Regions from separate parts of the Devosia albogilva genome, predicted to be linked through region 1. Evidence: predicted binding sites of a transcription regulator. Region 1 holds the regulator's gene; each other region holds the start of a gene.
The links. Region 1 encodes PhoB, which activates phosphate uptake and scavenging genes when phosphate is short. Its sites were predicted from a motif close to TGTCATNNANCTGTCAT; they were not measured.
Positions count from the first base shown of each region.

Region 1 (2,262 bases):
AGGTCGCCAAGACCTACCTGGTGCAGGCACACAACGAGGGGCAGTTGCCCTATGCCGGACTGACGGCCCGCCGCCAGCACGACGATCAGATGGTCGCCGACGCCCAGCTCTGGCTGGCCGACAACTATGCGCGGGCCAATGTGGTGAGAGTGCTCGCGGCGCGCAGCGGCCTGACGGAACGCGCTTTTCTCAACCGGTTCAGGGCGGCGACGGGGCTATCGCCCATGGAGTATGTTCAAATCCTGCGGGTGGAGGAGGCAAAGCACCTGCTCGAGACCTCCGACCTGCCGCTGGACGAGCTTGCCGGGGAGGTGGGCTATCTGGAGCCGGCCAGCTTCCGCCGCATCTTCCGTCGCCTGGTGGGTCTGTCCCCGTCCGAGTACCGGCGCCGCAATCTGCTGCCTGCTGCTGTGATGATGTGAGAGGTCTGCCCTGGGCGACACGCTGCCCGAGCTGATTATTCGCTTCCGCCCGCCCTGGCCGGCCGCAAACAGGCAGACACAGCGCGGTTGGGTTGCTGGCAATAGGAGGACGTCGGACCCGTAGCCGTCTCCTGTCACTGCGTCCTCCATTCAGTGGTGCGGCAGAGACATGGTCGCCGCCCTGCCACGGCGCCGCACCCGTTCGGGTGGGTGGGGGAGGGGCTGGGGCAGGAGCGCAAAGGCAAGAGATCGGCTTGTCGCGATCCTGCAGGGTCGGCGCCAGGGGAGCCAACCTGCTGCCGCAGGAGCATCATCAGCTTCGTGTTGTGGCAGCACGGATGCAGCATGGACCGGCCGTGGAGTGGCCTCTCCTGGGGAACCCCCACCTAGCCTCCCCCGCGAGCGGGGGAGGGACGCGGCGGTGGGCGGGGAGAGTTAGGCGACTTGCCCGAAGCGTTCGTCGAAGGCGTAGCCGGCGCCGCGGACGGTGCGGATGGGGTCGGGGTCGCGGCCGCGATTGATGGCGCGGCGGAGGCGGCCGATGTGGACGTCGACGGTGCGCTCGTCGACATAGACGTCGTTGCCCCAGACGCCGTCGAGCAGCTGCTCGCGGGAGTAGACGCGGCCGGGATGGCGCATGAGGTATTCGAGCAGGCGGTATTCGGTGGGGCCGAGATGGACGTCGCGATTGCCGCGGCGGACGCGGTGGGTGGTGCGGTCGAGCTCGAGATCGCCCAGCTTGAGGGCGGCGGTGACGAGGTTGGGGCTGGCCCGGCGCAAGAGGGCGTGGATGCGGGCGATGAGCTCGGGGACGGAGAAGGGCTTGACGATGTAGTCGTCGGCGCCGGTGGTGAGGCCGCGCACGCGCTCTTCTTCCTCGCCGCGGGCGGTGAGCATGATGATGGGGACGCGGGCGGTTTCCTCGCGGGCGCGGAAGCGGCGGCAGAGTTCGATGCCGGAGACTTCGGGCAGCATCCAGTCGAGCAGGATCAGGTCGGGAAGCTTCTCCTGGATGTGCTGGATGGCTTCGTCGCCCGTCTCGGCGGTGGCGACGCGGAAGCCCTCTGCCTCGAGATTGTAGCGCAGGAGGATGGTGATATCGGCTTCGTCTTCGACGACGAGAATGGTGGCGGGCATGGTTTGCTCCGTCTAGAGCCAGCGCACTTGCTCCTGAAGGGGAGGGAGGGCGGTGTTGTGGGTCACCCTTCAGGGGAAAGCGGGTGGATCGATATAGCGCCTTGAAGGGGGCCCCCCACCCCCGGCCCCTCCCCTCAAGGGGGAGGGGAGGAAAGGCGCCGACAGTTCTGTTGCTGGGACACCCCCACCTCACCTCCCCCTGAAGGGGGAGGGGGCGGAGAGATCAGTGTTGTGGGTCAGGCCTTGATCTGGACGCGGTGGAGTTCCTGGACTTCGCTGGTGAGCTGCTTTCCGGTCTGGAGATAGTAGGCGCGCTCGGCGATGTTGGTGGCGTGGTCGCCGATGCGCTCGAGGCTCTTGGCGCAGAACAGGAGCTGGGTGCAGGGGGTGATGTTGCGCGGGTCTTCCATCATGTAGGTGAGCAGTTCGCGGAACAGCGAGGTGTGCATGGCATCGACCTCGTCGTCGCGGTTGCAGACGTCGATGGCGCCGGCGGAGTCGCGGTTGGCATAGGCATCGAGGGCGCCCTTGACCTGGCGCTGCACCAGCGCGGTCATGTTGCGGACCCCGTTGTAGAAGGTGGGCTGGAGATTGAGCCCGTCGAGCTTCAGCGAGCGGCGGGCCAGTTGCTTGGCCATGTCGCCGACGCGTTCGAGGTCGTTGGCGACGTGGATGGCGGTGATTATGGCGCGCAGGTCCGAGG
Region 1 is NZ_JBHUNP010000001.1:608,945-611,206, reverse strand. It holds gene ACFSX5_RS03080 (GlxA family transcriptional regulator) at 1-422, shown strand, start outside; gene phoB (phosphate regulon transcriptional regulator PhoB) at 858-1,559, opposite strand; gene phoU (phosphate signaling complex protein PhoU) at 1,796-2,262, opposite strand, start outside.

Region 2 (2,262 bases), 2.2 Mb from region 1:
GAGGCCGACCGCTTCGACCCGCCCGCTGCGATATGCACCATCTACGACGTCCTGCTGCCGGACCCGGTGCAACGCAAGCTGGCGAACCTGGCGCTTGGCGTCCTCAACGATGTGATCACCCGCGAGGCCGCGAGGCGGGGACTGCCGCTAATCGATCTGAGGGTGATCTTCACCCGCCAGGACCAGTTCGCCAACGCTATCGAGCCGTCCGAATCGGGCAGCGAGGCGATCGCGGCTGCGATTGTAGAGGCAAACCGGGGCATGGTTGCCGGCCGGGCAACGATGCACACGGGCATGCAGCTCTAGCAGGGCAACCCTACTGGGCTTCGTCGTCGAGCAGGGTCTCGAGAAGAACGCGGATCTGCTCGGGGGTGAAGATCGCGCCTGACGTCGAAATCCACGGATGATCGCTGCGACTCGCCGCGTCGGTTCGAGCGGCGATCAACGCGTCCTTCAGGGATGGGCATGTCATGGCGCTCGCCACCTCGAATGACGGCGCATGCGGCACTTCTCCCGCCGGTAGCCAGATCAGGATTGCGGATTCGTTCGACATGGCAACACCTCCGGCAAACCAACGCCCGCGCGCGCCTATAGATGCACGGCCGGGTTCGGCGCCGTTCAGGCGGAAAGAGCCGAGTACATCTTGGCGCTCACCGTTCGCTGAGAGCTTTCCAGGCACTTCCTGCGGCAAGGCCGAGCGCGAGCCCGACCCCAATCCAGATACCACCGCCATCCATGATACCGTTGAGGGCCACTCCGACAGAGAGGCCTACGGCAATGCCGATGGCGATCTTGGTCTTGCCTCGCATGGCTACGTCTCCTGCTGTTGGATCAGCGCCCCAGCATGGCAGGCCAATGTGATGACTTGGCGGCGCGGCCTGTGGCGGCAATTGTGGATGGGTCTCGCCCGCGGGCATTCCCGTCACATCACTTTCATATGCAGCACCTATGCAGCAGCCGATCGCGCTGGGGGCTTCCATGGCGCGCTCACCTCAACGCCGTCCGCTCGCTCGCCTGTTCACTTGAACATTTTAGCTTTGCGTTCGAACAAAGCATTGCTACCACTGAGACGAGCGGGGGCACCAAGATCCCTGCCACACCCGGAGGAATGAAATGAACAAGCTAGCCCTGCTGCTGTCGACTGCCGCCACGCTCGGCCTGTCGACTGCGGCCCATGCCCAGACCGAAATCGCCTGGTGGCACGCCATGTCGGGGGAACTTGGCGCCAAGCTCGAAGCGGTTGCCCAGGGCTTCAACGATACCCAGGACGAGTACCGGATCACTCCGGTCTACAAAGGCAACTATGGCGAGACGCTGACCGCTGCCATCGCTGCCTTCCGCGCCAACGAGCAGCCCGCCATCGTGCAGGTCTATGAAGTCGGCACCGGCACCATGATGGCCGCCCAGGGCGCCGTCTATCCGGTCCACCAGTTGATGACCGACCAGGGCAAGACCTGGGATCCGTCGATCTTCATCGCGCCGGTTGTGGGTTACTACTCGGACCCCCAGGGCAACATCCTGTCGCTGCCCTTCAACTCCTCGACCCCGATCATGTACTACAACAAGGACATCTTCGAGGAAGCCGGGCTTGATCCGGAAGACCCGCCGGCCACCTGGGAGGAGATGGAAGCGGCCTTCAACCAGATCAAGGAATCGGGCGCTTCGGACTGCGCCTTCACCACGGCCTGGATCTCCTGGATTCACACCGAGAACTTCTCGGCTCTGCACGACCTGCAGTACGCCACGCTCGAGAACGGCTTCGGCGGTCTCGGCACCGAGTTCACAATGAACAACGAGCATCTGGCTCGTCACTGGGACAATCTGAAGCGCTGGCAGGACGAAGGCCTGTTCCGTTACGGCGGTCCGGAGGGTGGCCCCGATGCGCAGCCGGCATTCCTGTCGGGTGAATGCGCGATCTTCATGAACTCCTCGGCCGGCCGTGCCGCGGTGGTCGCCAATGCCGATTTCGACGTCGGCTTCGCACCGCTCCCCTACTACAGCGACGTGATCGACCCGCCGATGAACTCCATCATCGGTGGCGCAACTCTCTGGGTGCTCCAGGGCCGTCCCGATGCTGAATACCCGGGCGTCGCCGCGTTCTTCGAGTATCTGAGCCAGCCCGAGGTCCAGGCCGACTGGCACCAGGACACCGGCTACCTGCCGATCACCAACGCGGCCTATGAACTTGGCCAGGAGCAGGGCTACTACGCCGAGAACCCCGGTTCTGACGTCTCGATCGAGCAGCTGACTCGCGTCGAGCCG
Region 2 is NZ_JBHUNP010000001.1:2,772,886-2,775,147, forward strand. It holds gene ACFSX5_RS13860 (SGNH/GDSL hydrolase family protein) at 1-306, shown strand, start outside; gene ACFSX5_RS13865 (hypothetical protein) at 317-553, opposite strand; gene ACFSX5_RS13870 (hypothetical protein) at 651-809, opposite strand; gene ugpB (sn-glycerol-3-phosphate ABC transporter substrate-binding protein UgpB) at 1,114-2,262, shown strand, end outside.
Region 2: the regulator PhoB is predicted to act here: its motif matches at 921-937, upstream of ugpB (sn-glycerol-3-phosphate ABC transporter substrate-binding protein UgpB).

Region 3 (2,262 bases), 2.9 Mb from region 1:
GCCCGTTCTTTGAAGAGCTTGCAAAGCTCGGCTGTCCGCTGCTGGTGATGGCTGGACAGGAAACCGTGCCCAGTGCCGAGGAGATGGATGCCCTTCATGACCTCGGCTTCGAGGGCTTCAACGTCTATGTCGACCACCTGCAGCCGCATCTGCTGCGCTCGAAGCTCCGACCGATGCCGGCGCTTGCGTCCACCAGCTCGCCCGAAGATGTCGCGAAGATCGCGGCCATTCCCGGTTGCATCATTGAAGCCTCCATCATGCCATTCGAGCGCTACCGCACGCCCATGACGCCGGCGGACCTTGACCGCTATGCCGCGATTGTTGCCGCAGTCGATGTGCCGGTGATCGTGCCAAGCCAGTTGCAGTTGACGCCCGCCGACGGCAAGGCACTGCGCGATGCCGGCATCGCGGCGGTGCTGATGGGGGCAATTGTCACCGGCGACTCACCGGACACCATGAGGGCCTCGGTCGAAGCGATGGTCCGCGGGCACTAGCCTTCTGCAGCCGATCCTGTGAACCGCCCCCGTCGCCGATACCACAGCGGAGACGTACAGGGCCGTCAGCGGGCCGGCCGCTTCCACAGTTGCCACTAACCCTGCCCCGCTCGTGCTGCCCAATTTTGAGCCGTTCACCAGCCGCTGGCATTCCGCAGCCGAATGCCGCTGGTGTGCAGGGAGGTCGCCCAGAGCGCCTTGAGCGGCACAAGACTGTCCACGACGCGAAGCTCCACCTCGCGTGACGCCAAGCTACTCGGCAGGTCGGTGAGTTCGACACGGGCCAGCGGCTTTACGACCTCCCGGCTCACCCACATACCCGCGTCTCCGAGGTTCTCGAAATGGTCCGCCGGCAGTTCATAGCGCTGCAGGACGGCCTCGGAGATGGCTGTCATCCAGCTTCGCTCCACATAGGCGGCAGCGCGACGGCTACCGAGCCAAGTCGCACGGTCGGAGTCCAGCGTGGCTTCCGTGGCCCAGATGAGGATGCGCGGGCACTCCCGCGGGAAGTGATAGAGGAAGTCGAAATCGTCCTCGATTGCCCAGACAAGGGGCCCATTGAGCCACTCCCGGCCGGGCGTCCGTTGGGAGGGAACCAGGACGGCACGGGGAACAAAGGTGACGATACCGGGATCGTCGCTGAAGTGATAAAGACGCAAATGCCACCCGCCTGTCGGTTGCGCCGGCCAGCATAATCGCCGCAGGCGTCACGTGCGTGTCACTCAACTTCGATACCACCAGCTCATTCGAATGAGTTGGTGCGATGCGCAATCAGGGACATTCCTGGCAAGAGACCCGAGACCGGATCGACGGCGAAATTGCCGCCGGACGCCTCGTCCCGGATACGCGCCTGCCACCCGAGCACGAACTCTGCGTCCACTATGGTACGCGCCGCCACTCCCTGCGTAAGGCATTGGCGGCGCTGGTGGCCGAAGGCAAGCTACGGGTCGAGCATGGTCGCGGCACCTTTGTCGAGCGGGCTCCACTGCTCAACTATGTAATCGGTTCGCGCACCCGTTTCCGCGAAAACCTGATGTCTCAGGGACTGACGGCGTCGGGGGAAACGCTCGAGGAAATGACCATCCCCGCGAGCGATCGGGTGGCTTCCGCTCTGGGGATAGAGACGGGTGCGCCGGTCCATGCGCGCTCCTGGCGCGGCTTCGCCAATGACCTGCCGATCAGCATCGGCTGGGCCTACCACGAGGTCGATCGCTTTCCCGACCTGCCGGAGCGTCGGCGGGACCTGACCTCGATCACCCGGGTCTACCAATCCTACGGCATCGCCGACTACCGGCGCCTGCGCACCACCGTCTTCACGCGGCTCGCCCGCGAGAACGAAGCGGCCATGCTGATGCTGCGCGTCGGGCAATCGGTGCTGGTGGTGCAGAAAGTCGATGCCGACCTGGATGGCCGCCCGATCGGGTTTTCCGAGGCCGTATGGGCGGGCGAACGGGTGCAGTTCACCTTCGAGACCGATCAGCCACATGTCATGACCACCCATGGAGAGAACGATGTTTAACGAGACAGGATCGGGAGGGCCCGATCACCGGGCGGTGCTCGATACGCTGGCGCGGGCACGGCCCGAGCGGCTGAAGGCCTTTGCCGAAACCCTGCTCGAAGGCATGGGCGAGATTTCCGTCGTCGCCAACCGGACCGGCCTCGTCATGGTCCCGATGCGCGATACGGTCGAAAATGTCGATTTCCATTTGGGTGAAGTGCTCGTCAGCGAGGCGCAGATCGCCGATGCGGCGGGGCATGTCGGCTACGG
Region 3 is NZ_JBHUNP010000001.1:3,547,980-3,550,241, reverse strand. It holds gene ACFSX5_RS17785 (hypothetical protein) at 1-494, shown strand, start outside; gene ACFSX5_RS17780 (DUF6886 family protein) at 629-1,153, opposite strand; gene phnF (phosphonate metabolism transcriptional regulator PhnF) at 1,258-2,013, shown strand; gene ACFSX5_RS17770 (phosphonate C-P lyase system protein PhnG) at 2,006-2,262, shown strand, end outside.
Region 3: the regulator PhoB is predicted to act here: its motif matches at 1,200-1,216, upstream of phnF (phosphonate metabolism transcriptional regulator PhnF).